Regions from separate parts of the Rossellomorea vietnamensis genome, predicted to be linked through region 1. Evidence: riboswitches for the same ligand, from Rfam matches in the RefSeq annotation. Region 1 holds a riboswitch; each other region holds the start of a gene.
The links. A riboswitch is a leader RNA that binds a small molecule or an ion and turns the genes downstream of it on or off. The one in region 1 is predicted to bind S-adenosylmethionine.
Positions count from the first base shown of each region.

Region 1 (7,538 bases):
CCATTGAACTGACGGAAGCGGATCGTGTGCTGATCGTCACCCGCTATTCGACTGATGAAGAGGCCGTTGCCTTCGCAAAGAAACTTTCTGCTGACGGTGTGCCATTTGTAGCGGTGTCCGGCATGGTGGAAGGGGAAGAAAGTCTTATGGACCTTGCCGACATTCACCTGGATACAAAAGTGATCAAAGGGATGCTCCCCGGCGATGAAATCGGTGAGCGCGTGAGCTTCCCGTCAAGCATGGCTGCCCTTTATCTCTATTTCGCATTGGGGTTTGTGATCCGTGAGATGTTGGAGGAGTATGAGGACTAATTCCTGAAAGTAATCGAGAGGCATCCGACCGGGATGCCTCTCTTTTTTCAAGCCTTGCGCTTCTTCGCATGAATATACGTCACGGCCAACGCTAATACCAGTACACTCCCTTTGATGATTTCAAATGCATAGTATGGAAGGTTCATCATGGTCAATCCATTCAGCAGGACCCCGATCAGGGCTGCCCCGAAGAAGGTTCCGAGTATGTTGGGCTTTCCGGCACCGAGGACGGAAAAGCCGACAAATACGGCTGCGACGGCTTCCATCAGCAGCGGGGCACCGGCGTCCATCTGGCCGGATCCGACCCGGGCCGTGAACAGGATTCCGCCGATCGATGCGAATATGCCTGACAAAACATAGGCAATCAGCTTCACCCGCTTCACGCGGACCCCGGATAAGCGTGAGGCTTCTTCATTTCCTCCCGTCATATACAGGATGCGGCCCCACGTGGTGAAGTGCATGATCACATACACAATCGCGACCAGTACGAGCATGATCCATACCGGTACCGGCAGGCCAAGCCATTTTCCCTGACCGATCCACAGGAACGTGTCGGAGAATTCCCCTGGCGCCGTGCCTCCTGTGGTCATGGGCATGTGATTGTAAATCGAATAACCTTCTGTATATGTACGGTGAACACCTGAAATGATGTACATGGCCCCCAATGTTGCGAGGAGGTCGGGAATACCGAATTTCACGATCAGTAAGGAGTTGAACAACCCCACCCCGGCCCCTACCAGTAATGGAGCGAGAAGGACGATCCACAGCGGGGCTTCATACCAGACCATCAACGATGCCGTCACGACCGTGGATAAGGAAACCGTCGATCCGACAGACAAATCGAAGCCGTCGACAATGAGGGTGAATGTCACCCCGACGGCTACCAGCGTGACGATGGAAATCGACCGCAGGATATCTGACAGATTTCCATATGTACAGAAGAAGGGATTGTAGAAACTGAAAAAGAGAAGGATCACCGCCATCAGCACGATGGCACCGTATTTAAATAGTAAGTCGAGTATCTTGCCTTTCATGCACATCCGTCCCTCCTGAAGCATAAAACAATATGGTTTCCTGCGTCGCTTCTTCTTTTGTTAGTTCTTTGACGATCCGGCCATCATACATGACGAGAATCCGGTCCGAGATCGTCAGGATTTCTTGTAACTCACAGGAAAAGTAGAGAATCCCCCTCCTTTTTTCTGCGAGGGATTGAATGAGGGAGAAGATTTCCTTTTTCGTTCCCACATCCACCCCTTTGGTCGGTTCATCAAATAAGAAGACCGAAGCCTCATCCGTCAGCCACTTCCCGATGGACACCTTCTGCTGATTCCCCCCACTTAAAAAGTTCGCCTGAACGTCCTCGTGGGCAGTCTTGATTCCAAGGGAGCGGATTTTTTCCTGAGCAAGCTTTCGTTCCTTCTTCTTATTGATCCATAACCCGTTGGATACTTTCTTCAAGGAAGGAAAGCTGAGATTGTGCTGAACCGATTCATGAATGAACAGCCCCTCTTTCCGCCTCTCTTCGGGAACGAGTGCCAATCCATTTTGAACCGCTTCCTTGGGAGAGTGAATCTTGAGCTTTCTCCCTTTGAGGAAGAACTCTCCTCCTTCAAGGTGTGAGGTTCCGAATAAAGCTTTGGCTAGCTCCGTTTTTCCAGCGCCGACAAGACCCACTACCCCGACTATTTCTCCTTCCTTGACCGATAAGTGAATATCTTTCACTTTTCTACCGTCGTCCAGCCCCTTTACCTCATACAGTGTTTCACCTGCCACAAGGGAGCCCTTCTGGAAATCTGTCTGGAATGCCCCACCCAGCATGGCCTCTATGATTTCATGTGAGCTCGTTTGATGTGTTTCATACGTTCCGACTGTCTCACCGTCTCTCATCACTGTGATGCGGTCGGAAATCTGAAACACTTCAGGCAGCCGGTGGGAGATGAAGATGATCCCCACTCCCTCTTCTTTTAAATCGTCTATCACCTGGAATAACCTTTCTGTTTCTGAAGAACTAAGTGGTGCCGTCGGTTCATCCAGGATCAGGACTTTTGCTTTGTGGAGAAGGCTACGGGCAATGAGGACCAACTGCTTTTCAGCCAGACTTAACGAAGCGGCGGGCTGATGCAGGGGGATCGATTCAGCCCCGATTTTACTCATTGCCGCCTCTGCTTCTTTTTTCAGCTTTTTTTGAGTGATGAAGAGGGAACCTTTTTGAGAGAATTGATCCAGGCAAATATTTTCCGCCACCGAGAGTTCGGGAACGATGGCGGTATCCACTTCCTGGTAGACACAGTGAATACCGTGTTCCTTGGCTTCCTTCGGAGATTCATAGACTCTTTTTTCAGAGAGAAGAATGATGTCTCCGCTGTCCCCGACATAGGCTCCTGATAAAATTTTCATCAGGGTGCTTTTCCCTGCCCCGTTCGCTCCCAGCAGGGCATGAACTTCTCCCTCCCGCACATCGAATCTAGCATTTTTCAAGGCTTTCACTCCCGAAAAGCTCTTGTTGATACCCGACATAGTCAATAGTGGAGACGCCATCGCTCCCAACTCCTTTCTAGTTTGTGAACGAAGATTCGAGCTCTTTCAGCTCATCTGTATACCCCTGCTCACTCGCTCCCCATCCTTCAATATGCTCGTTCAATTGATCCGTTGTAATCGATTCTTTCGGTAAAGCAGTTTTTTCAATGAACACGGGATCCAATTTCACCTTTTCAGGCGTTTTTTTTCCGTTCAGCTTTTGATAAAGGAAGCGGACCTGGACCCTGCCGATATCTTTCGGATCTACAGCTGCCGATGCCACCCATGGGCTGCCGTCTTTTTGAATGATCTGAAGATCCTCGTCACTCATGTCGATTCCGTATACTTTGATTTCATCTCTCCCCGCCGCTTCGATTGCCCGGACGGCACCTTTCGCAAATTCATCCCACGCTGCCCAGACAGCATCGATGTCCCCTTTGTTTGGATATTGTTTCAAGATGGCCTCCATCTGAGCCTGTGTATCCAGCGCTGTATTCTGACTCGCCGCTCCAAATGCCGCGACCTCTTTGATATCTGGATTTTCCTTTAAAAATTCTTCGTATGCCGCCTGACGTCTTTCCATGGGCGCAAAGCCTGCGACCCAAATCTTTACGATTTCACCCTTGCCGCCAAGCTCAGCTGAAAGCTTCGTCAAGGTTTGTTCAGCCATTTGTTTGTCCCCCTGCTCGAGGACCGTCACTCCTTTTGATGCCACATCCGCATCGAATACAACAACCGGAATATTTTGTTCTTTCGCCTTTTCCACCCCTGATTGCAGTGCTTCTTTCGTTCCATGGTCGATCAGAATGCCATCAAATTTCTGGTTGATCGCCGCGTCCAGGTTAGAGGACATTTTGGCCAGGTCCCCTTCCGAAGTGAACACTTGAACCTTCCCCCCGAACTTTTCCACCTGTTCCTTGACCCCTTCTATGTATTGAGCGGAAAATGTCCCGAGATTGATTTGCATAATAAGGGCGATTTTTTTATTGGCTAACGGATGATCGGAAGTCGCTTCCCCACCGTCTGCTTCCGCCTCCTGTGATACCTTTGGCTGACAAGCCGCCAAACTGAAAAGTAGTGCGATTAATACGAGTAATGATGCCGTTTTTTTCATCTTTCTTTTCTCCTCCCGAGGGTGTTCCCCTCTATTTTTTTCAATAAAAAAACCTCTTTTCCCAAGAGAAAAGAGGTTTATGTATAAATAAACGTGCTCTTATCACTCAGGAAATGCTTCCTGCAGGTCTTAGCACCTTTCCGTCGTAAAACGGTAGGTTGCCGGGCGTCATCGGGCCAGTCCCTCTGCCAACTCTTTATAAGAGAATATGAAATTGGTTGTGTTCGCTTTTGCTATAATCGCTATATTAACGATATGTGGAAATATTGTCAATATTCTTTTTTAAAAAAATTCTGTGGCGGGTCTCCGGAAATGATCACCCAACAATATAAAAAAGCCCTCCCAAACCGGGAGGGCTCTATCATTCAAATCTTATTTCTCACCATACGCAAGGGACGCTTCCACAAAGTCTCTGAATAGAGGCTGCGGGCGTGTCGGGCGTGATGTGAATTCCGGGTGGAATTGAGATGCGACGAACCATGGGTGGTCGCTCAGCTCGATGATTTCCACAAGACGGCCATCCGGGCTTGTGCCTGAGAAGATGAAGCCGGCTTTTTCCATTTGCTCTCGGTAGTGATTGTTGAATTCGAAACGGTGACGGTGACGTTCGTATACGACTTCCCCGTCGTAGGCTGCATAGGCTTTTGAACCTTTTGTCAGCTTACATGGGTATAGTCCGAGACGAAGGGTCCCGCCAAGGTCTTCGATATCCTTTTGTTCCGGTAAAAGGTCGATGACCGGATATGGCGTTTCAGGATTCAGCTCAGCCGAGTGTGCTCCTTCAAGTCCAAGGACATTACGCGCATATTCAACAGATGCCAGCTGCATACCAAGGCAGATTCCAAGGAAAGGAATCTTGTTTTCACGGGCATATTGCGTCGCAGCGATCTTTCCTTCGACACCGCGGTCACCGAAGCCGCCTGGTACAAGGATTCCATCCACGTCAGCAAGCTTCTCTGCCACATTTTCGTTGTCGACAAGCTCAGAGTTCAACCATCTCACTTCAATGTCGCTGTCGAAATGATATCCTGCATGACGAAGGGCTTCGACTACAGAAATATAAGCATCCTGTAATTCAACATACTTCCCGACAAGGGCGATCCTTGTTTTGCGGGAAAGGTTTTTCACCCGGTCAACCAGCTCATTCCACTCGGTCATGTCTGCTTCATGGCAGTTCAACTTCAAGTGCTGACACGTGATTTCATCGAGCTTCTGATCCTGAAGGGCAAGTGGTACTGAGTAAAGCGTATCTGCATCCATCGCTTCGATTACGGCATGTTTATCGATATCACAGAATAACGCGATCTTGTCTTTCATATCCTGGGTCATCGGCATTTCGGTACGTACGACGATGACATTTGGCTGGATCCCGAGACTGCGAAGCTCTTTTACACTGTGCTGGGTCGGTTTCGTCTTCATTTCGCCCGCCGCTTTGATATAAGGAATCAGCGTACAGTGAATGTACATCACGTTGTCACGGCCGACATCACTCTTGATCTGGCGGATCGCTTCAAGGAATGGAAGGGATTCGATATCCCCGACCGTTCCACCGATTTCCGTGATCACGACATCGGAATTCGTTTCGCGGCCGGCACGGTACACGCGCTCTTTGATTTCATTTGTGATATGCGGGATGACTTGCACAGTCCCGCCAAGATAATCCCCGCGGCGCTCTTTTTTCAGAACAGTAGAATAGATTTTACCCGTTGTCACAGAGCTGTATTTCGTCAGGTTGATGTCAACGAAACGCTCGTAGTGGCCAAGGTCCAGATCCGTCTCAGCACCATCATCGGTTACGAATACTTCACCGTGCTGATAAGGACTCATCGTTCCCGGATCCACGTTGATGTATGGATCGAACTTCTGGATCGTGACGCTCACTCCACGGTTTTTCAATAGTCTTCCAAGGGACGCTGCTGTGATCCCTTTCCCTAGTGACGACACTACGCCGCCTGTTACAAAAATATACTTAGTCATGTATATGTCCCCCTTCAAAGTAAGTTTGGTTCAAAAAAAGTAGAGGGTGTCTATTGTAGGTATGTCATGAATTTATCTTGTTCAAAGAAGGACAAGTCCATTCTCTTAAAATAAATTCACCTGCATACTCAAGCTTTAAGACAGCCTCTTATGATCAAGATACATAAAAATGGAAGGGGTCTTGAAAGAATCGATCCTCCACTTATGAAAGGTTGGCAACAACCCGTTCATGTCAATGCATTCTTCTTATAAAAACAAAAAACGCCCCGCTTACAATCTTGTAAGGGGAGCGTGATATACGTGATCTGTCCCTTTTTAGGGAGCCCAAATAAAATACTACCTTCCTAAGAGGTAGAAGTCAAGCATAGAATAAGGGATAGAATTTTCACTCATTTCACGCAAATCAAAAGGCCCCCAAAAGGCCCAAAAGCCTGGCGGGAGCCATACTGATTCGGGAGAGATTATTTCTCTTCCTCTTCTTCCAATTCATCTTCTTCGTCTTCATCTTCATCGTCGACATCGTCGAATTCATCGATCTCGAGCTCTTCCTCGTCGTCATCAAGATCCAGATCCTCGTCTGCATCATCCACATCGACATCGTCGTCGTCATCCGTAAGATCATCATCATCGTCCGCATCATCAAGATCATCATAATCCAGATCTTCATCATCCAGATCATCGAAATCATCCAGATCCAGATCTTCGTCTTTCTTCTTCGCCTTTTTCTTTTTGCTGGATTTCATCGTTGGAACGGTCTCTTCCTCGATTTGATCAACCGGGTACCATTCTCTTAATCCCCAACGGTTATCCCCCATGGCGATGTAACGTCCGTCGATATTCAAGTCCGTGTAGAATTGAAGTAAACGGCTCTTAACCTCTTTATCAGAGATTTCAAGCAAACCTTTGATTTCGCTAACGATCTCTTCAAATGCCATCGCTTGCTTTTTCTCTACTAAAATTTCATGTGCCAATTCAATGAATGATGTTTGACGCAATTCTTCTTTGGATAATTGCTTAAGACTCACTTTACGCACTTCCTTTCTCTATTTCACACTCTACTAAGTAGAGTAAAAAAGGGCAAAAATTCTCCATTATCAATTTTAACCATATTCAACATTATAAACAATATAAATCACTTTATGCCAGACATATCTCGTATTTCCCGCATTTTTTTCGCATTTGATTTCAGGAAGGCCTGCCATTTCCTAACTTCTCTTCTTTCTGACCGTTTTTGATCACCCGGAACGCTTCATAAAATAGATAAAAAGAGAGCAGGAAAAAAGGGATGGCACCGAGTTGAAATTGATATAAAAGGATGGCGGCGTATATGGTGATGATGAATAGTATGCAGCGTAAAATGGTCTTCACAGTCTCACATCCAAACGTATGTATCGTACTTCCCCGTTCACTTGTCTGATAATTCTTATTATATAGGATATCTTACCCTATAAGTATTAAGTTCATGTTAAAAGTTGGTTGATTTCGTATAAAGGATAGACGGTTTGGCGGGTTTTTAAACTTGTTGTGGTTTCTTTTTAATTTTTTATGAGAGAAACGCGACCCAAAAAGCTTAATGCCACCATCATTCATACTATGCATACTGACCATCAAATATAAGC
Region 1 is NZ_CP104558.1:2,998,504-3,006,041, reverse strand. Features, by position in the region: gene N5C46_RS15550 (DUF2529 domain-containing protein) at 1-311, shown strand, start outside; gene N5C46_RS15545 (ABC transporter permease) at 359-1,345, opposite strand; gene N5C46_RS15540 (sugar ABC transporter ATP-binding protein) at 1,314-2,849, opposite strand; gene N5C46_RS15535 (sugar ABC transporter substrate-binding protein) at 2,866-3,942, opposite strand; SAM riboswitch class I at 4,039-4,147, opposite strand; gene N5C46_RS15530 (CTP synthase) at 4,315-5,919, opposite strand; gene rpoE (DNA-directed RNA polymerase subunit delta) at 6,381-6,944, opposite strand; gene N5C46_RS15520 (hypothetical protein) at 7,105-7,287, opposite strand.

Region 2 (7,538 bases), 1.8 Mb from region 1:
ACCTTGGAAGACGAAACCCTGATGAATGTAAATGAGAAGAAAATCATCCACGTCGAACTTTTGCTGAAAAAATCGACCATTTCACCTAATGCTTATTTATACTTTAAGGATGTAACGGAACTGAAGGAGAAAGAGCGCAAAGACCATTTAAATGTACACTTACTCTCGAACATCTTCCAGAATGCTTCAGAGGGGATCGTGCTATTCGATATTGATGGGAATATCAATGATGTGAATCATGCATTCAGTTTGCAAGTGGGTCTCGATAAGGATGAGATCACCAAAAGGAATATCAGTTCCTTCATTCCCGAAAATGCCCATTATAAGGTTGATAAAATCAAAGAATTGATTTCTCAAAATAAGAAAGCCCGTGGTGAAATTCCGATCAAGAAATCACAAAGTATTTCAATCGTGGAATTTACGACAAGTCCATACGTTCATCATAAACTTCACATGGCCATTCTCAGAGATGTAACGGAAAAAAGGCAGATGGAGATCCAGCTGAAGCGTAATGAGGAATTGTTCAAAGGGTTGTTTGAAGAAGCGATTGACGCCATTGTCCTATGGGATCAAGACGGAAGGGTCCTTAAAGCGAACTCTTCAGCATTGAAGATATTCGAGTGCACACTTTCCGAGCTCCTTTCCAAAAAAATCAGGGACTTCGTTTATCCCTTGGAAAGCCAGAAGTTTGATTTGGTCATGGAACAGTTATATAGAAGCGGGGCTGTAAGGGATGAGGTGTTGTTCCTCATGCCGAACAATCAGCTCAAACATCTGGAATTCACGTCCAAGCTTCATTCCGTTGATGGTTATAATATGACCATATTCCGTAATGTCAGTGAACGATATCAAATGGAGAAGGAACTGCGGGAGAGTGAGGAAAGGTTTCGGAAGATATTCGAAGGTTCATTGGACGGGCTGCTTCTGACCAATCACAATTATGTCGTCGTAGATGCGAATCCTGAAGTGAGTAACATCATTAAGTTGGATAAAGATCAGCTCATAGGTAAAGATGTACGCGAAATATTGAATATTGAGCCGGGTGAAGAAGCCTATGAGGATTATCTGCATCAATTGAAGGAGGAAGGTCAGGCAACGTTTTTACAAACGCTGACATCCTCCAGGGACAGGCTTCAATATGTTGAATTATCGTCAAAATACAATTTGCTCTCTAACCTGAACTTGACCATCATCCGTGACATCACCGATCAAATCGAAATGCAGGAACAACTGAGGAAATCTGACACATTAAGTGTGGTAGGGGAGCTTGCCGCAGGGATTGCCCATGAGATCAGAAACCCGATGACTGCACTTAAAGGATTCATCCAACTGCTTGAGAACAGCGTCGGCAAAGATCATGAAATGTATTTTAATGTGATCACTTCTGAATTCCAGCGTATTGAGTCAATCATCACGGAGTTTCTCGTGTTGGCCAAACCTCAGGCGATCCAATACCAGGAAACGAATTTAATCAGGATCATGAAGGATACGGTGGAATTACTGAGTGCACAGGCCGTCATGCATAATGTTCAGTATGAGGAAAGGTATCAGGAAGACCTTCCGACCATAGTAGCTGAACCCAACCAGTTAAAACAGGTTTTCATCAATGTCATTAAGAATGCGATTGAAGTCATGTCGGATGGAGGGGTGATTTCCATCAGCATCGGGGAGACTGAGGACGGGTTGATCCATATCGAGATTAAAGACCAGGGAGGCGGAATCTCAAAGGATAAAATCAAGAAGCTCGGCGAACCTTTTTATACAACAAAAGAAAGAGGGACTGGACTTGGACTTATGGTAAGCTTTAAGATTATTAAAGAACATAAAGGCAGCGTCCAAGTTGAAAGCATCGTTGGAGAAGGGACCGTTTTCCATATCTATCTGCCTAAATCATAAAGGAGTCCTGTAATATGAACATTCATACGATTGTAATCGACAGCCCCATTGGGAATTTGAAGCTTACGGCCGATCCCACTCAATTGCTTTCTGTACAGTTTGTTGAAGAAGAAGAGTGCATCGAAACGGATCATCCCATTTTGAATAGAGCAAAGGAACAGATACTGGAGTTTTTCAGGGGTGATAGAAGAACATTTGATCTTCCATTGAAAATAGAAGGAACCGTGTTTCAAAAGGAAGTATGGAATATTCTCAAGGAAATACCCTATGGTGAAACCTGGTCATATCAGGATGTAGCACAAGCCATTCAAAGACCGAAAGCGGTCCGGGCTGTGGGGCAGGCAAATAAAGCGAACCGTTTTCCCGTCATCATCCCTTGCCACCGTGTCATTGGGAAAAATAAGACACTCACCGGTTATGCAGGTAAGCAAATAGACAAGAAAGAAACGTTACTCTTATTAGAAAGATAATAGGAACAGGCATTTTCCATGTGGAGAATGCCTGTTTTTTATTTTGGGTTCACGAAACGATCATGCAGGGGGAAAATTCTGAAAATAACAGTTGCTCATTTTCTCTATTTAGATTATTATCTAATTAGATGATAATCTAAATAGATAGGAGGTGGAAGGGTGCAATTAAGCAAACAAATCGCGTTTCATAAAACGATGGGGGACGCGACCCGCATCAAGATCGTTTACTTATTGGCAGAAGAGAGTTTGCACGTAGGGGCCATAGCCGGAAAGCTCGGACTTACTGCGCCAACGATCTCCCATCATTTGACGAAACTGAAAGAGTGCAATCTTGTTTATTCGCGGAAAGAGAAAAACACGGTTTACTACCATTTGAATAAAAAAGTACTAAGTCATCACGGGGACGTTCTGCACAGGTTTGCTCAAGAAGAGAAAGGGGACAGGACAATGTCAGAGAAGTTAGTGAAAGAAAAACAGAAGGTGAAGAACAATTTTCTGGAGAAAAATGGACGCATCAAAAGTATTCCCGCCCAACAAAAGAAAAAACTATTCATTCTTGAACACCTCGTGGAAGGTCTGAAGGTGGGGGAAAAGTATAAGGAAAAAGAGCTGAATGAGTACATCCTGCAATTCCATGAAGATTTCGCCACCTTGAGGAGAGAGTTCATCATCCATCAGTTCATGTATCGGGAAAACGGCATTTATGAGGTGAATCCAAAGGAAATGTGGGCATCTACAAAACTATCAGAATAAAAGAGGAAAGAGAAGGATGGTCATCCTTCTCTTTCAACATAATTATGCCAGGTTTATAGTCTGTTGAATGCTTTCTTGAAAATGAGGATACAGCACACCCTTTTCAGTGATGATGCCGGAAATCAATTCATGAGAAGTCACATCAAAAGCGGGATTATAAACATGGACGTGTTCGGGTGCGATCATAGTGCCACCCATCGTCGTGATTTCGTCTGGTCCTCTTTCTTCAATCGGGATATCATCACCGGTTCTTGAGGAGAGGTCGAATGTCGAAGAAGGGGCAGCCACGTAGAATGGTATATGGTAATGGTGGCATAGGATTGCAAGCATGGAGGTTCCGATTTTGTTTGCGGTATCCCCATTGGCAGAAATTCGGTCGGCTCCTACGATCACGGCTTCCACACCCTTTTCCTTTATTGTATGAGCGGCCATGCTGTCAGTAATGAGGGTCACGTCGACACCGGATTGCTGAAGCTCCCAGGCAGTGAGTCGTGCGCCCTGAAGGACGGGGCGTGTTTCACAGGCGAATACTTGAAACCCTATTCCCCTTTCCCTGCCTAAGTGAAAGGGAGCAAGTGCCGTTCCATATTTACTCGTGGCAATGGATCCCGCATTACAGATGGTCATGATCCTCCTCTTGTCATCCAATACATCCAATGCGTATTCACCGATCATCCTGCATACTTCTTCATCCTCCGTATGGATCTGGATGGCTGAATGAAGCAGATTGGTCTTGGCTTCATTAACGGATTGTGCATGGGCCAGAACTTGTTCCAACCGATTCAATGCCCAGACCAGGTTGACTGCTGTCGGTCTTGAATCGGCTAGGTAATCTTTATCCCTCCTGAATAGGTGAGTGAATTCTGTTAGATTGTCTGTTTCATAATGGGAAGCAGCATGTGCCAATCCATAGGCGGCTGTGATCCCTATTGCCGGTGCACCTCTCACTTTGAGAGAGACGATGGCGTTGTAATAGTCTGTAATGTTCGTTAGCGTCAAATATTCCACAGTGTTCGGCAGCTTTTGTTGATTAAGAATCAGTAAATGATCTTCATGCCACTCGAGTGAAGTTGGAATGGTCGGTGTATGTGTCATGAGTATCTCCTTTAATTATTCAGAATATGACCGTACTAAAGTCAGAAGCTCTTCAATGGAAAGAATGTGTTTCCGATTTACAATCAGCTTTTTTCCAAGGTTAAGGCATGCCCGCTTGGCCTTTAATCTTTGTTCTTTATCTTCGATGCTCTCGAGGTCATCCACATGTGCAAGACCGATCGTCCTTCTTATGCACTCGCATCCTGCAAACCCGATGCTGTCCTGAAAACTCTTCTCCAATACATACTCAAGGTACCCATTCACCTTCGTATAGGCGTCACCACTTTCCTTCCAATGTTTGGAGAACGTAGCTGAGAAGACGTTCCAAGTATTTTCGATATGGTGTAGGATGGGTTCCTTTTCACCTGGACTCGCAATCACTTGGAAAATAAGGTTTGCAATAAACTGACCGATATCGAAACCGATCGGCCCATAAAAAGCAAATTCCGGGTCAATGACTTTTGTGTGTTGGTCATCCACAAAGATACTGCCCGTGTGGAGGTCTCCATGAAGCAGGGCTTCCCCTTCGGTAAGGAAACTCTTTTTAAGCTTCGCCACCTCGAGCTTTACAGTGAAATCATCCCATAATTGCTGCACATCCCCGGATAATTCCTCCTCAAACTCATTTGTTTCACTGTTGAAGAAAGGATCCGTGAATACCAGGTCCTCTGTGATTTTGCATAGCTCAGGATTGGAAAATTCCTTCACATACTCCTTTTTCCTAAATGGATGAAGGGCATAATCAGATGTGAAATACAGTGTATTTGCAAGAAATGTACCAATGTCATCTGATAACCGGGGGTACTTATTCCCATTGATCAGGCCGGCACGTGCGATGGTGAGGCTGCTTAAATCCTCCATCACCGTGACGGCAAGGGATGGATCAGAATGATACACTTCCGGTACGAGATCGCCTACAAATGATCGCTGAAGGTTTAAGGCACCCGCTTCAATCCTTGCCCGTTCGATGGTAAGTGGCCAGCTTTCACCTACAACCTTTGCATAGGGGAGGGCTTGCTTGATGATGATTCCTTTACCTGAATCCCTTTCAACGACATGAAAAACGAGATTAAGGTTTCCATCTCCGATTTCTTCACAAGTTAAAAGTGAACCGTCTTCAAAGATTCCTACATTCACTGCCATAGAGATGGCCGACTGTTCCGTCAGTGGTTGATACGTATTGAGCTTAGTGATTGCCATTTTCGTTCCTCCTTTTAGTGCACCCTTCTAAAAGAAAAGGTGTTAGGGAGGCTTTTCCGCGGCATAAGAAAAGCCTCTTTCCATGTTCGAAAGAGGCTTGAAGAGTCATCTTCTTCGCCTCTTATCTCCCAGAAAGATGATCTTTCTGTTGGAATTAGCACCGTGCCTTACTGGATTGATCATCCGGCGCATACAGCGCCCCGTTTTACAACGGTATTATGGTCGGTTGCTGGGCTTCATAGGGCCAAATCCCTCAGCCAGCTCTTGATAAGAGTTGCGTATATCTTATTTAATTAAAATTCTGAATGTTCATTTGAATTGAATGGTACCATTGAAGTATTTTCCATGTCAACGGTTTTTTAATATTTTCTAATAAAAATTTGGTCTCCGGTCTTGAAAGATCGGAATTTGTTTACGGACCTTTTCCACTTCCTGCAAATTGATTTCAGCAGCGACCAACTGTTCACTTTGGGTTCCTTTGGCAAGGATTTCCCCCCACGGATCGATGATAAGGGAGGAGCCGCCAAATTCATTGTCTGGGTCACTCCCCACACGGTTGCATGCAATCACAAAGCATTGATTTTCAATCGCACGTGCCCTTAAGAGGGTCTGCCAGTGATCTATTCTTGCAGCCGGCCATTCAGCCACCACAAAGACAATCTTCGCTCCCATCATCACATGTTTCCTGAACCATTCAGGGAAACGGATATCGTAACAAATGAGTCCTGCCATCATCGTATCATCAAGAGAGAACGACCCGTCTTCCTGTCCAGGAAGTAAATAATGATGTTCATTCATTAGTTTGAATAAGTGAAGCTTTGAATACCGTTTCACCAACGCCCCATTAGCATCCGCCACCAAAAGTGTATTTCTTACCCCGTCATTTGATTTATTGGCAACAGAACCACCAACGATATGAATGGAATATTTTTTTGAAAGGGAAGTCAGGAAGGAGGAAGAGTCTTCGGCTTCTTTATCTGCGATTTCATCTATCCGTGTAAGATCATAACCTGTCGTCCACAGCTCTGGAAGGACGACGGTACCGCATCCCTCTTCCTTTGCTTTTTTGACCCACTGTTCCACTTTCAACTTGTTTTCTTCAGGATTCCCAAACATAATATCCATCTGGGCGAGACCAACCTTTTGAATCATTACCATCACCTCGTTATGTACTTTTTGTCATTTATTCCTTTACATTCTTTATGTTCCGTTATATCATTTGTGACTAGAATTTGAAAGTAATTAATTTTCAAAAAAATGAGTGGGTGAATGGATGAAACACTTTGAAAAAGCAAAACGATTGGAATCATTACCGGAACAATTTTTCGCTTCCCTTGCAGGAACTGTGAATGCGGTTGTGAATGAGGGGCATGATGTCATTAATTTGGGGCAGGGAAATCCGGATCAGCCGACCCCCCCACATATTGTGGAAAAATTAACAGAAGCGGCTCAATCCTCTTCTAATCATAAATATCCTCCGTTTCGCGGTTTATCGAGCTTTAAAGAGGCGATTGCAGCTTTCTATTTGCGGGAATACGGAGTAGAAGTAGATCCCGAAACCGAAGTAGCGGTTCTCTTCGGAGGAAAAGCAGGATTAGTGGAGATTCCTCAATGTTTATTGAACCCCGGGGATGGGGTATTTGTCCCGGATCCCGGTTATCCGGACTATGTATCGGGGGTCGCATTGGCAGAAGCCAGTATGATCAAGATGCCGTTGAAAGAGGAAAATGGGTTTCTCCCGGATTATCGTGTCCATTCCCGTGAAGAATGGGAAAGGGCGAAATTAATGTTCCTTAACTACCCCAATAATCCAACGGGTGCAACCGCAACAATATCCTTTTTCGAGGATACTGTGGAACTTGCGTCAAAGCATGACATTTGTGTGGTGCATGACTTTGCTTATGGGGCGATCGGTTTCGATGGACAGAAGCCTGTGAGCTTTCTTGAGACGGATGGTGCCAAGGATGTCGGGATTGAGATATATACATTATCGAAGACCTATAATATGGCAGGCTGGAGAGTCGGTTTTGCCGTTGGGAATAAAAGTGTCATTGAAGCGATCAATCTCCTCCAGGATCACCTTTACGTAAGCCTGTTCGGAGCGGTTCAAGAAGCAGCCACTAC
Region 2 is NZ_CP104558.1:1,182,936-1,190,473, reverse strand. Features, by position in the region: gene N5C46_RS06135 (PAS domain S-box protein) at 1-1,896, shown strand, start outside; gene N5C46_RS06130 (methylated-DNA--[protein]-cysteine S-methyltransferase) at 1,911-2,366, shown strand; gene N5C46_RS06125 (DUF2087 domain-containing protein) at 2,526-3,119, shown strand; gene mtnA (S-methyl-5-thioribose-1-phosphate isomerase) at 3,162-4,214, opposite strand; gene mtnK (S-methyl-5-thioribose kinase) at 4,230-5,414, opposite strand; SAM riboswitch class I at 5,533-5,688, opposite strand; gene N5C46_RS06110 (carbon-nitrogen family hydrolase) at 5,784-6,566, opposite strand; gene N5C46_RS06105 (pyridoxal phosphate-dependent aminotransferase) at 6,688-7,538, shown strand, end outside.
Region 2: it holds a riboswitch for S-adenosylmethionine, as region 1 does, so the genes downstream of both, mtnK (S-methyl-5-thioribose kinase) here and N5C46_RS15535 (sugar ABC transporter substrate-binding protein) in region 1, are expected to answer to the same signal.

Region 3 (7,538 bases), 450 kb from region 1:
ATACGGATCATCCAGGGTCTTCAGCATCCCCTGAATCGCCCCTTCCACGAGCTGTCCCTTGTCCACATCCTGAAAGAACTTGTCACTGATCAAATCATACGCGACTTCCACCTTGTGAAGCTTATCATTCAGCTCCCCTTTGCCGTTAAACTGGGCAAGCTCGTCCCCGGACCCGGAACTGCCCGTCCACTCCAAGCCGCCATACATTCCTCCTGCACCGATCAACATGCTAATGATGATGGTGATGATGAGCTTTCTGCCCGTCCACTCCATATATTCCCCTCCAGCTTGTCGTTTGTTTATGGTATGGATGAGAGCAGCGTCCACTTTCCCATCCAACGAAAAAAGACACCACACAAAAACGCGCTTAGGCGGTGCGATGTCTTTGCTTATCTAACTATATGCCGGAGGGGGACGAGTTATGATTGGCAGCGGATTATTTCATACCCGTCACGATTTTTTGATCTTGGTGATTTTTCAGATGAGAAGAGATGATCCCTCCCCATTTCTCGAATTCCACAAGGAACCCGTCATGACCGAATGCTGTCGGGATAAAGTAATGTTCACCCTTAGGCACTTGTAGTGTGAATTCCTTTAAATACTGTGGAGAATAGATCAAATCACCCTCATAGCTGATCGAGACCAGCTCGCACGGATAGGAATCGGCGACCATTTCCGATCCTCCCCTTCCCCTCCCGATGTCATGGGTATTCATCGCTTTCAGGAGGGTAAGATAGCTGTTCGGATCAAATCGCTTTCCCAGTTTCTTTCCTTGATAATCAAGATAGCTTTCCACATTGTACTGCTCATTGGTCCTCACCCGCTGGAAGCGCCTGTCAAACAACTCCTGTGTACGATAGGTCACCATCCCGACCATCCTGGCAATCTCAAGCCCTTTTAATATGGAACCGTGAGGATAGTGGCCATTTTGAAATTCGGGATCCCCTTCAATTGCTGTGATCCCGATATGATTGAAGGCGAGACCGTAATCATTCAATGCCGGTGAGACGGCGAGGGCGAATACCTTATTGATATATGTCGGATACAGGGCCCCCCACTCCAATGCCTGCATTCCACCCAGCGAGCCGCCGATCACCGCTTCAATCCTTTCGACGGAGAGTTGTTGGAGTGCTTCATATTGGGAGTGGACCATGTCCCGTATGGTAATGTGGGGGAAGTCCGGGCCGTATCGTCCTCCGGTTTCCAGATCCGTGGACGTCGGTCCAGTACTTCCTTCACATCCCCCTAACACATTGAAAGCAATCACATTGTATAGATCGGTATCAATGTAGGATCCTGGTCCGACCAGTCCATCCCACCAGCCCTGATCCTCACTCGTTCCCTTCACAATATGGGTGCCGGTGAGGGCATGGCATACGAGGATGACGGGACCGTCCTTATTCCCGGTCCGTTCATAGGCCAGATTTATATTGTATAACGTGGTGCCTGACTCTAAGGTGAGGGATGGGACGGTAATGGAGCTTACTTCATAAGAGTATGAGTTCTCCATTCCTCCACCTCCTTTTTTGGTGTTGTTTGGGGTCATGGGCCCCCCCGGTGAAAACAGTTATTTTTTATACCCTCGACGTTTCTAAAGCCACTTCAATCGCATGATCCAGATCCTCGATCAAATCCTTCGCAGATTCCAAACCGACGGAAAGTCTTACAAGGTCCTCGGTGACACCTGTGGCCCGGATTTCCTCATCGTTCAATTGCTGATGAGTCGTGGAGGCTGGATGGATGATCAGTGACTTCGCATCCCCCACATTGGCAACATGGGACCAGAGGGAAATATTGTCGACGACTTTACGTCCTGAATCCCTGCCCCCTTTGATTCCAAAGACGACGATGGATCCCGCTCCATTTTTCAAATATTTTTGAGCAAGAGCGTGGGATGGATGCTGTGGGAGACCTGGATAAGAAACCCAGGCAACTCCGCTGTGCTGATTTAAGTGTTCCGCAATCTTAAAGGCATTCTCCGTGTGACGTTCGATGCGGAGATGCAGGGTTTCCAGTCCCTGCAACAGCAGAAATGCGTTTTGTGGACTTAAGCACGCCCCGAGATCCCGAAGCAGCTGCACCCTTAATTTTGTGATGAAAGCGGCCGCTCCCACATCTTGTGCGTAGCGAAGTCCGTTATAACTTCTATCTTCTTCTGTAAATCCAGGGAACTTCTCATGATTCCAATCAAACTTCCCACCGTCGATGACGACTCCACCAATGGCCGTACCATGGCCGCCGATCCACTTCGTCGCGGAGTGTATGACGATGTCAGCTCCCCACTCAATCGGCTTGCACACATATGGCGTGGCAAATGTGTTATCGATGATGAGCGGGATATGATGGTCATGGGCCACTTTCGCCACCGACTCGATGTCCAGGACGTGCAGGCTCGGATTTCCGATCGTCTCGGCGAATACCGCTTTCGTTTTCGGCGTGATCGCTTTTCGGAAATTCTCTGGATCAGTCGGATCGACGAAATGAACCTTGATTCCGTATTTCGGAAGGGTCGTAGAGAATAAATTGTACGTTCCGCCGTACAGATTGGTGGCTGCCACGATTTCATCCCCTGCACCGGCTATATTCAGGATGGAAAGAGAAATGGCGGCCATCCCGGATGATACACCCAAGGCTCCGATTCCCCCTTCTAAAAGGGCGAGGCGCTTCTCGAGGACGTCGACTGTCGGGTTCATGATACGGGTATAGATGTTTCCCGGTTCTTCAAGGGCGAATAGCTTTGCGGCGTGATCGCTGTTGTCGAACACGTAGGATGTCGTTTGATAGATGGGTACCGCCCTTGAGCCTGTAGTTGGGTCCGGCTCCTGGCCGCCGTGAAGAAGAAGTGTGTCGAAATCGAATGATTTTGTCATTTGGAATTCCTCCTAATTGTTTTGGTTTTGGGATTCTGTTGAACTAAGATACTGAAAAACCGAAGAAGAATAGGTACCTAGGAAGCGAGAAGAGGATAAAATAAAAAACCCTCTTCCTAAGAAGAGGGTCTAATTGAATAGGGTCCTCCTCTTATCTTTCAGGCAGATCGCCTGCAGGAATTAGCACCTTTTCATGTGACGCACAGTGCGTACATGAAGGTTGCCGGGTTTCATCGGGCCTAGTCCCTCCACCTCTCTGGATAAGAGCATTTAATTGTCAATGTGAAAAATTCATGCGTTGAGATGAATTATAAAGGGTAACCAGCCTCAACGTCAAGACCATTTTCAGAATTTTTTATTTTTTAACAGAAGCTGCTATTGCCTCGTTGAATTGAGAAACGATATCTCCCCCATCCTCGATACCTAACGATATGCGCACCACATGGGTGTTGATGCCTAGTTTTTCCTGCGCTTCTTTCGGAAGGGCACGATGAGAGGTTCCAAGCGGATAGGAAACCGTTGTTTCCACGCCGGCCAGGGACGGGATGATTTTGATCCATCCAAGGGACTTGAAGAATGTGCTGATATCGCAGCTGGCATCGAGTTCGATGGTGACGATCGCCCCATTCCCTTTATCGGATAGATCAGTTGGATAATAGACCCTCTTCACCTGCTCATTGCTGCGCAGTTCATCTGCAAGTGTTCCCGCGTTCTGAGCCTGGGTCCCCACCCGAAGTGCCAATGTTTTCGCCCCCCGGCATGTGAGCCATGCTTCAAATGGACTTAGGTTCGAACCGATGTTGACGACCTTCTCTCTTGCCTTTTGCACAAGCTCTTCTTTTCCGACTACGACCCCCGCTGTGATATCGCTATGCCCGCCGATATACTTCGTAGCGCTGTGAGCGACCAGATCGACTCCTTCAAGGTAGGGCTGACGCAGAAATGGTGTGGCGAATGTATTGTCGATCATCGATTTCAGGTTATGCTTTTCGGCAAGAGCTACCATTCTTGAAATATCCTCTACCCGCATAAATGGATTGGTTACCGTCTCACTGTAGAGAAGTTTGGTGTCGGGAGTAAGTGCTGCCTCGATTTCCTCCTCACTCGTGAAATCGACAAAGGAGGTCGAAATACCGAATGATTTCAGCTCTTCTTTCAGCATATGGAAAGTGCCTCCGTATAAATCCTCCGCCGCAACAATATGGTCCCCTGCCTGAACAACGGCAAGGATACCAACCAGGATTGCCGACAATCCGGAAGACGTGGCGACACCCGCAGGAGCTCCTTCAAGTTCTGCCACCATCTTCCCAAGTTCATCCGTGTTCGGATTACCCGTCCTTGAATAAAGATAAGGAGACTTCCCTTCATAGAAACCCTCAAGTTCCTCCAGAGACGTAAAAGAAAAAGCAGACGTCTGGTAGATCGGTGTTGTCTTACTACGGATTTCCTCTGTTCCTTTCAGCTGACTATGTACGACCTTGGTGGTGAATTTCATTTCACTTTCATCCTTCCTGAATCTATGTATTTTTAAAAGTGTATCATATTCAGAAGATTGTGAGGAGTATGAGTTAATGGGAGGCAAAAAAAGAACCCGCCGCTTTTTGCAACAGGTTCAAATCGTCAGACGTTTTCTAAACACCCGATCAGGCGATTTTCGATTTCCAACGCCAATCGTTTTAATTCATCGTTATCTACCATTTCAATCAGCTTGCTGGGCTTTGCCATCCCGATCTTCGTCGTTCCCTTTTCTGTGTATACCGTCACTTTACAAGGCAGGAAATAGCTGACGAGCATGCTTTCTTCCAGCACCTTTTTCGCTTCGTGGGGATTACATACTTCCAGGACAACTACTTCTTCGTTAAAATCCAGCCCTTTATCCTGAAGCTTGGCGGCCAGGTCAAGATTCCACAGAACCCCGAAGCTTTCTTCTTTCAAGGATGCCTCTACTGCTGATACGGCATCCTTCACATTCATTGAAACGTCTTTTGTGTAGTGGAACATTTTGATCCTCCTTTTGGGTTATGGTTACTTATACCTCATAGCGTATAAAACGAAACGTCCTGTCAGAGGTCCGTCCCTCCCATTATTCCATCCCTCCGACCATTTTACCCATCATTTCTTCGTTCATGGGGCCGACGATTTTGTGCTGGATGAGGCCGTTTGTATCGATCATGTAAGTGGTCGGGATCGTGAATGCCCGGTACTCGTCTCCGATATCCCCTTTCTCATCCATGAGAATGGGGAAAGTGAGTTCGTAGCCGTCGACAAATTGCTGGACTGCCTTCTCCCCATCATCCTGTGAGGTCAAATTGACGGCAAGGATTTCGACATTCTCTTTTTTCGCGTTTTTTTCGTAATACTGTTCCATATGGGGCATTTCCGCTTTACATGGCGGGCACCAGGTGGCCCAGAAATTCAGGATCACTTTCTTGCCTTGATAGTCAGACAGCTTTACTTCTTCCCCTTCCAACGTGGATAAGGTAAAGTCCGGTGCACGATCCCCTTTGGTGAGTCCCTGCTTGGCATCAGAAAGGTCCATGGATTCCTTGGCCAACTGGGCAGCCTCTTCTTTTGCCTTTTTTTCCTGTTGATCCTGGAACAAATTCACAAGGAAGATTCCGATCAGCAGTGCGACGATCGCCAGAGCAAAATTTCGTTTATTCACTTTTAGTTTTCCTCCTTACCGTTAAAAGAAAGATGAGACCGATCATCATCACTAAATACGACCAGGTGGTGACGGATAATTCGAAGCCGCCGATCAAAGTGTGAAGCAATAATTGGAAAAGGGTGAACAAAACGAATATCTGCCCACTCCACATCCTTCCATCAGATCCAGCTGATTTTTTCACCCCAAAATAAACCATCATCAGATTGAGAACGGACTGAATACCCGCTAAAAGAAAGTCATCATGGAGCATATGTAAGACAACCTCAAAGACAAGTACCGTAGTCATCCATGAAATGATAGGGGTAGATGGACAATCGACTTTCCTGAAAAAGATATACAGGAGAACAGCCGCCAAGCCTAACCAATACCCCATGATCCCTCCGTGAAAATAGAGAATCGTAAAGGGGTGCTTGATGACCGTTTGAAAGTCGATCACAATCACACTCAATTTCCAGACTAGTATAAAAATCAAAATGGCATTCGAATACCAGTCACTGGCCTTTCGATTCCAGAAGAAAAGGAATAAGAAAGTCAGTACGAATGAGGCGATGATGGCCCCCCATGAGGAGGGGAATGTAAAGGAACCGATCGTGTACCATTGCTCTGTCATGTATTATCCTCGAATCATTCGTTATTTGGGAAGTCGTATCTCAAAGGTATGATGAAGACCATCGGTTGCAAGGGAAAGATCTCCTCCATGGGCAAGTACGATCTCTTTTGCTATGGCCAGTCCGAGTCCTGTTCCGCCTGTCAAAGGCGACCTCGAAGGATCAACACGATAGAAGCGTTCAAAGATCAGCTCGCTTTCTTCAACAGGAATCCTTTTTCCTTCATGGGAAAACCGGATCACATAAGATCCCTCCTCAACACAGCTTTCTATCCTTACCTTCTTCCCATTGTCGTAATCCACAATATTTTGAAGGAGATTGCTCAGGACTTGATTAAGTCCATCAATGCTTCCCTCCAACGTGAAAGGTTCAAGAGTGTCATCCACCATGATCCCTTTTTCAAGGAATTTAATATGAAAGATGGTGATCCGCCTCTTTATCAGCTGATGAATCAAAATTTTATCCCTTTTGAAGTCTTTCATTTCCCCGTCGGATGTCCATTGATTGATCCGGGCGAGTTGTTCCAGCAATCGTTCGATCCGGGTTGTTTCTTCCTGAAGGGAACGATACATTTCTTGATCGCCTTTTACAATTCCTTTTTCAAGGCCTTCGAGGTATCCTGATAAATTGGTCAAGGGAGTTCTTAATTCATGGGACAGATCTTTTAATAACCGGTTTTGCTTTGATTTTACGCGAGCCGTCCGTTCTGTTAAATCATTGAAGGCATCATTCAGCTCTTTCACCTCATAAATCAGAGGATTCTTCAGTCGCTTAGGGTGATTTCCTTTTTTCAATTCTTGTGTTGCGGCTGTTAGTTTTTTCAATGGATGAATCAACCACTTTAATAAAAGGAAATGAAAGCCGCCGGCAAGAAGGAAGGCAAGAATGCTTACTTTCACCAAATATTGATTAAGCAGGATTTCCAGGTCCGTCCCTGTAATCTCTTGCTGATTGACGAGGGTGCAAGCATAGTTTTTGACCGTGAATCCAGCTATGGCGATGACAAGGGCAATGATGATTGTATTAAGAAAAGTCAACTGAGTGAATATCCCCCATACTTCTTTTCTTTTACGCATCGAACTTATACCCCATCCCTCTGACGGTTTGTATAAATGATTGATGGGTGATCGCTTGAAGTTTCTTTCGGAGGTGGCGGATATGGACATCGATCGTCCGTTCCGAAACAACTTTTTGATTCATATCATACAGGGCATCAAGAATCTGCTGCCTTGAAATCACTTGACCCGCATGGATCATTAAATATTCAAGGATCCTGAATTCAAAGGACGTTAATTCCAGGGTGTCGCCTTTATAGGTGACCTCTCCTTTCATCGGCTTCAGCGTCAATCCTTTTTTGCTGAGCTTTTGGCAGCGCGTCCCTGTTCTGCGAAG
Region 3 is NZ_CP104558.1:3,446,334-3,453,871, reverse strand. Features, by position in the region: gene N5C46_RS17610 (S41 family peptidase) at 1-273, opposite strand, end outside; gene metX (homoserine O-acetyltransferase MetX) at 437-1,510, opposite strand; gene N5C46_RS17600 (O-acetylhomoserine aminocarboxypropyltransferase/cysteine synthase family protein) at 1,575-2,870, opposite strand; SAM riboswitch class I at 3,019-3,137, opposite strand; gene N5C46_RS17595 (trans-sulfuration enzyme family protein) at 3,226-4,365, opposite strand; gene N5C46_RS17590 (DUF302 domain-containing protein) at 4,491-4,871, opposite strand; gene N5C46_RS17585 (peroxiredoxin family protein) at 4,954-5,535, opposite strand; gene N5C46_RS17580 (hypothetical protein) at 5,528-6,148, opposite strand; gene N5C46_RS17575 (HAMP domain-containing sensor histidine kinase) at 6,170-7,222, opposite strand; gene N5C46_RS17570 (response regulator transcription factor) at 7,215-7,538, opposite strand, start outside.
Region 3: it holds a riboswitch for S-adenosylmethionine, as region 1 does, so the genes downstream of both, N5C46_RS17600 (O-acetylhomoserine aminocarboxypropyltransferase/cysteine synthase family protein) here and N5C46_RS15535 (sugar ABC transporter substrate-binding protein) in region 1, are expected to answer to the same signal.

Region 4 (7,538 bases), 970 kb from region 1:
GATATCCCCATCAGCCAGCGCCTGGTTTGGTCTCACGTAATCGGCAAACTCCACAATCTCAATGTCAATTCCTTCCTTCGCTGCTTTCTCTTTCATATACTCCCAAATCGGCACCCCGGATCCATTCACTCCGACTTTCACGACTTCGTTGTCACCTGAACCGGATGCACTGTTTCCGGAGCAACCGCTCAATAGTAGGGTGAATAATAGAATGGCGATACTTGCTAGACTGATTGATTTTTTCATATTCTTCTCTCCTAACGTCTCCTGATGATTTTTGATAATGTATTTCCTGCCGTCTGAAGTCCCTGTACCATCACGACTAAAATGATGACGGTCACAATCATGACGGATGTTTCGAATCGCTGATATCCGTATGCGATGGCAAGATCCCCAAGTCCACCGCCTCCGACTGCCCCGGCCATGGCTGATGCCCCTACAAGTCCGATCGTCGCGATTGTGATATTCAGGACCAGTGTACTCAGTGCTTCCGGAATGAGGATGCCGAAGATGATCTGCCACGGCCCGGCCCCCATGGACTCCGCCGCTTCGATGACTCCCGGTTCCACTTCAAGGAGCGAGCTCTCTACCAATCTCGCAATATACGGTGCCGCAAATACTACAAGCGGGACGACGGCTGCCGCCGTGCCGATTGACGTGCCCACTACCAATCTTGTAAAGGGGATGATCGCCACCATCAAGATGATGAACGGGATCGACCGAAACACGTTGATAATGCTGCTGAGTACTGAAAAGACGGCTTTATGTTCAAGTAAGTGCCCCTTCCTCGTCACCACAACGATGATGCCGAGGGGAAGCCCGATCAACGTGGCGAATAAAAGGGAGAATGACACCATCGCCACGGTATCCCATGTCGCTTCAATAATTCTTGGCCAGAATAATTCCCAGTTAACTTGCACGCTTCTCCACCTCGCTTACGAATAATCTGTTTCTCCAATATTCCAGGATTTCTTCCGTTTCGTTCTTGCTGCCGATGATCTGTACGATGAGATTCCCGAACGGCTTGCCCTGTAGTTCCGTGATCTGTCCGAATAATACATTGATATGGGCATTGAATGTCTTTGCCGTTTCGGAAAGGATCGGCGTTCCCGTCGAATCCCCCTTGAAAATAAGGCGGCAGATACGCCCTTCCTTGCTGTCATTTAATTTATCAAGAACCGATGCCGGCAGCTGATCATTCATGACACTCTTCACAAAGTTTCTCGTCGTCGAGGTCTGGGGGTTGGAGAAGATATCGAAGACGCTTCCCTCTTCCACGATTTCTCCATTTTCCATCACCGCGACCTTGTCACAGATTTCCCGGATGACCCCCATTTCGTGGGTGATCATCACGATCGTAATGCCATACTCCGCGTTGATTCTCTTTAATAAATTGAGAATCGATTCCGTCGTCTGAGGATCCAGTGCCGATGTGGCTTCATCACAGAGCAGAATCGAAGGCGACGTCGCCAGTGCCCTTGCTATCCCTACCCTTTGCTTCTGCCCTCCTGACAGTTCATCGGGATAATGCTTCGCTTTATCTTCAAGTCCGACAAACGCGAGCAATTCCTTTACTCTCTCGTTGATTTTATCTTTCGGCCATTTTGCCAGTTTCAGAGGGTAGGCGATATTCCCTGCTACCGTCCGGGATTGAAACAAATTGAAATGCTGAAAGATCATCCCGATGCGGTGCCGCTCTTTCCTCAGATCGATGGCCGACTGATCCTTCAGGCTGCGACCCTCTATGAAAATATCACCCGAAGATGGTTTCTCTAAAAAATTGAGACAGCGGACAAGCGTGCTTTTCCCCGCTCCACTGAATCCGATCACCCCATAAATCTCTCCCTTCTCCACTTCAAAGGAAACATCCCTCAAAGCAGTGAATGGGCCATCCTTCGTCTCGAATACTTTCGTAACATTCTGAACTCTGATCATACAGAACTTGCTCCTTTCGTTATGTATTCTTCTCGGTGCCTGGGTTATAAGGACATGGGTGAAAATAAAAAGTGCCCCTCTTCATAAGAAGAGAGGCACAAATATGTATATGTCCCGCTCTTCTCATCTTTCAAGTCATATGACTTGATGGAATTGGCACGGTATTCATTAAGAACCCGTTGCCGAGGTATCGCAGGGCCAGTCCCTCCACCTCTCTGGATAAGAAGATAACGCTTTATTAAGTTAAAGTTATGATGCGTTTCTGCATTAGGGTAATGGTAAAGGATTTTAGCTGGGTTGTCAATCCTGTTTTTCAATATATTTCATTATGGAGGGCAAACCGGAGACGGTTCTTACTCTATTTTTTGGCTTTAAGAGAAATTGAGATTACTTGAAAGGAGAAGGTAGAAACGGAATCGGACCCACTTTACGATCAAGGATATAAGCGGAGGTTTTCCGGTTACATTCAGTTTGGAACTAGATTTGAGGGAAAATAAGCGGAGGTTTTCCGCTTACACACAGAAAAATCACCTCATATTGTATTTCTTGAGTCAATAGGCGGAATTTTTCCGTCTATTTCAGCTTTTTTTTAAAGTAATGACGAATTAAGCGGAATTTTTCCGTCTATTGATTAGCTCTGGTGCTTACCCGGATCTCACTAACGATAATTGTGCTAGTTATCTTAACAGGCTGTCTACTATATTCACTCATAAAGGAGCGACCAAATATTATCTATATCGTACTTTTCCAGGTCATCGCCTACCCCATAAACAACTGTGCTATACTAAAAGAAAAAATATTCAGACTTTTCAAAGGGGCCAATTACATGAAACCAAACATTATCGACATAGTCCAATCCCAGGTCATCGCTTCCATCAAGGATGAAAAGGACCTCGACAAAGCCATACAGTCAAACGCCAACATCGTGTTCATCCTTACAGGCAATTTAATTACGATGAACGGATATCTGAAAAAGCTGAAGGACGCCGGTAAAACCACGTTTATCCATATTGATTTCATCGATGGGCTGTCCAATACGAAGAGTGCCATTAAATACATAGCAGAAATTTGGAAACCGGCTGGTATCATTACGACAAGGAGCAACCTGATCAAGTATGCGAAGGAAGAAGGCTTGATGACGATTCAGCGTCTCTTTTTGATCGACCGGAATGCCCTTGATAAGGGAATTGAAATCTCCCATAACTGCAAGCCCGATGCCATTGAAGTGCTTCCTGGTCTGATGCCTTCTATTATTGATAAACTCACGACTATGACAACCCTGCCCATCATCGCTGGTGGCTTGATCAGTAATAAGCAGGATATTCTGAATGGGTTGAGTGCCGGCGCCCTCGCCATTTCTTCCGGGGATCCGAAGCTTTGGAATTTGGATGTTTGACTAGAAAGGACTGGAACTCATCTGAGTTCCAGTCCTTTTAGGTCCCTACCTTTTTTTCTGCATCATCATCTTTTCTTTTTTTCCCGATCCACGGGAGGCGAACTCGTACGATCGTGATCTCCCGCTCTTCAAAGATGTTTCCAATTTTCGTAATAATGAAGGTTACCAGTGTGGCAAAGATGACGAGGGAATAAAATCCAGCTCCAATGCCGATGCCGACTCCCCCCACGTAAAAAATCATGGCTGCTGAAGTGAGTCCTTTCACCCTCAACCCGTCCTTCAGGATCACGCCTGCCCCAAGGAATCCCAGACCGGATACGATCTGAGCGGCAAGACGGAATGGATCCATCATCTTACCACTACCCGGTTGACTGAGCATCTCGGCCCCTTGAATCGAGACAATCGTGATCAACGTACAAGCCACTGATACATATGTGTATGTTTTTAAACCAGCGGGCTTATTTTTGGATGTCCGGTCCCACCCTATGATGAATCCTAATATTGCGCTCACGACAATCCGGAAATAGATATCATGCTGCCAGAAGAATCTCGTTACTTCATCCATGTAATGCCCCATGACCTCTTCCTCCTTAAATGAAAAAAAGACCGCGCCACAAAACGAATACATGATTTCTCCACAGTATTGTGAAAAAAATCAAACCATTCGCTTCACAGGGGATCTCTTTTACTCTTCCTATCAAGCTTCATCTTATTCCTTTCATCATACACCAATTCCCGCTTCATTTCAACGATATATCTAAAAATTCTAAATATACACTAAATTAAACCTAAATGCCCATTTCCTCTAGCTTGGGTACATTGTATGATGGACTTAAACAGTGAATAAAGTGGGTAGAGATGAGGAGAACCCTATGTCAATCGCGTGTACGGTCATCGTGCACTCCATTGCCATGGGGTTCTTTTCTTTTTTACATAAACAATAGAAAAAGGAGGAAATGATGTTGAAAACCAACTCAATAACCCGGATAGCCACCCTTCTTGTTTTAGTTATCACAGGATTGTTATTACTTCAGTTTCACAATGCAAGTGCGCAAGAAACCAACCCGCCCCTTATCATTACGGAAATCGTAACCAAATCTGCAGGGTCAGGACAGCCCTATGAGTACGTCGAAATCTATAATACCACCTCAGAAGCCATCAACCTGCAAGACTATCAGCTTCAATACTTCACAAGTAACTTCTCAAGCCCTGCCAACCGCTGGCCCATCGAAGATAAAATCATCCAGCCGAAAGATTCCCTCGTCCTTTGGTTAAAGAAATTAGCCTATCCTGATGTACCCCTTTGGGACTTCAACTCCAATTATGAGATGAACCTCACGCCCGAGGATGTATACGAAGTCAAGCTGACCTCAACTGGTCAGGGCTTGCATGACAGCAGCCTGCGTCAGGTAGGAATTGCGGACGCCGATGGCACGATCCTCAGCACCGCTCTCATCAATGATGGCGAAGTAGATGGCATCACGAACCGGAGCATCACCTATCAGGCTACCAGCTCTGCCGCGATGACCAAGCTTAACAATGATGAACAGCCGACTCCAGGCGTCGTTCTGACCGGACAGGTAGCTGGCACTGCGACACCTACAAACCTGACCGCAACTCCAGCCAACCAGTCGGTTACCCTTGAGTGGGAAGCGACGGAGGGTGCCGTTTCCTATCAAATCTACCAATCTGATGGATCGATCACTTCTACGGACGATGCCACATCAATCTTAAACGGGTTGGAAAATGGAAAGGCCTATACGTTCAGGGTGACATCCGTGGACGCAGAAGGAAATGAATCCCCGGCAACAAAAGAAGTCCGGGCCGTCCCACAGGAAATTGTGGATAGTGAAGCCCCATCCACTCCAACTGGATTAAAAGCAACTCCAGGCAAGGATCATGTCAAGTTGCTTTGGAATGCCAATCCTGACAGTGATCTTGCCGGATACCGCATCTACATCAACGGGACGCTTTACGGGACCGCCCCTGCTGACCAAAAGAGCATCGACGTATCCCCTCTGGAATTGAACAGGGAGTACTCATTCAAAGTAACGGCAATCGACCAAGTCGGAAACGAATCGAAACCGACCAAACCACTCGTCACAGGTCCGAGTGAAAATGTCCCGATACCAAACCTGCTGATCACGGAATTGATTCCGAATACAGATAACTATGCAGGTTATGATGCATTTGAATACTTAGAGCTTTATAACAACAGCCCCGACCCAATCGATTTAAAAGGATATCGGTTCGCGTCCTACAACTGGGATGAAGAAATCGGGGACACTCATATCTTAAAGCCTTGGGATACGGTGGTGATCTGGACCAGAAACACTGCCATCAGCCCTATCTCCCTTGAAGCGTTCAACTATAACTATTTTTATGGGTACAAGAGTAAGTATCTTCAGGAAGAGGATACCATCGTCCTCGGTGATATCGCCGGCCTGGTCAATGGCGGCAATACGCTGACCGTTTACGACCCTGATGGACGCGAAGTCGTAAGGGCCGATTATTCAGGAGAGGATGTTTCCCTGAAACAAACCGTCACCTATTCCTATCCAAAGGATAATACCCGGACGATGGAAAAATTGGCCGCGGGTCAAAGTCCGACACCGGGATGGGTCATTGAAGATCAAGCACCGGATCGTCCCGTGGCAGATCAGGAACCACCGCAAACACCGACCAACGTGGATGCCACTGCAGGCAACGGAGAAGCCGTTTTAACATGGGATGCTTCCAGTGAAACCGATCTGTACCGCTATCACATTTACAAAGATGGAGAACTTGAATATTCCGTCGATCCATCACAGACAGACTTTACTCTTTATACATTAGCGGGTAATCAAACATACACGTTACAGGTAAGTGCAGAGGATACATCAGGGAATGTGTCGGAGAAATCAGATCCCGTAAGCGTCAGACCTGATCACCAGCTCATCACCCAGGTGGAACGTTCCCAGCATGAGAAGGACCCCGCCTACCAGGACCTGTGGGATATCAGTACCGACGGCCCGGTGATCGCCGGACTATCAGAAGGGCTCGTTCCACAAGGATTGACCTATTACAAGAAAAAAGACTGGCTCATTACCATCGGCTACGTGGATGATGGGATCCGACCGGGTACTATAACCATTACAGATCGCACAACTGGACAATTAGTGAAATCCGTTGTCCTCTACAATACGGACGGCACACCGTATACCGGACACGCAGGCGGAGTGACCGTCAGTCGTGATCACGGTTGGGTGGCCTCAGAGAATCACTTATTCAGCTTCGATTTAAGCGACCTGGTCAATGCACCAAACAACGGGGAAATCCAGTTCACCAAGCAGATCCCCATCCCCGTCGAAGCGGCATACACCGTTTATGATGAAGGTATTCTCTGGGTCGGGGAATTCTATGAAGCAAGCTCCTATCCGACCGATCCAACTCATCACATCGAGAACCGTGACGGAGACATGCACTACGCATGGATGATCGGATACGATCTAGAACGAAACAACGACATGCTAAGTAAAGACCAGTGGAATGGCTCACCTGAGGTCAACGCCATACCGGATTACGTCCTCTCGACAACAGGCAAAGTCCAGGGAGCCATCATGCAGAAGGCTGCAAGAAATGGCGTCACACTCAGCACTTCTTACGGCAGGGCAAACGACAGTGTGCTGTATCGCTATGAATATCCATTAAAAGAAGATCCTCACGCATTTGTCACAGTAGAAGGAAAACAAGTTCCATTATGGTTCCTGGATGGTCACACGGCCAAACCCCGTCAGAGTGTCGAAGCCATCCCGATGCCAGAGGGAATAGTGGAAATACAGAAGGAACTGTACGTCGTATTCGAATCCGGTGCCAACAAATACCGCTACACCACCACCTACCCGATGGACCGGATGCTTAAGATTGATATGAAGAAGTTGATGAAGGACGATAAGGGGATCGAGTAGCATAAAGTCGTCATAGAAGAGAAGGATCTCAGTATGTGAAAAAACCAGACCTAAATAAATGGCTCTGGTTTTTTCTTATGAGGTTAAAGCCACCTTAATTGAATAACTTATACCAATATAAAGTGGTCTCAATATTAGGGTTATAGGACTGCTTCAATGTGTCAACTCCACCCAGTATGAAGCCTTGTTTCACATAAAACCTGCATGCACCAAGATTATCATCCTGTGCTTCCAATGACATTCCTATCAGTTCTCTTTGT
Region 4 is NZ_CP104558.1:3,964,502-3,972,039, reverse strand. Features, by position in the region: gene N5C46_RS20320 (MetQ/NlpA family ABC transporter substrate-binding protein) at 1-246, opposite strand, end outside; gene N5C46_RS20315 (methionine ABC transporter permease) at 258-857, opposite strand; gene N5C46_RS20310 (methionine ABC transporter ATP-binding protein) at 910-1,935, opposite strand; SAM riboswitch class I at 2,056-2,161, opposite strand; gene N5C46_RS20305 (glycerol-3-phosphate responsive antiterminator) at 2,762-3,331, shown strand; gene N5C46_RS20300 (MgtC/SapB family protein) at 3,369-3,908, opposite strand; gene N5C46_RS20295 (lamin tail domain-containing protein) at 4,291-7,278, shown strand; gene N5C46_RS20290 (GNAT family N-acetyltransferase) at 7,373-7,538, opposite strand, start outside.
Region 4: it holds a riboswitch for S-adenosylmethionine, as region 1 does, so the genes downstream of both, N5C46_RS20310 (methionine ABC transporter ATP-binding protein) here and N5C46_RS15535 (sugar ABC transporter substrate-binding protein) in region 1, are expected to answer to the same signal.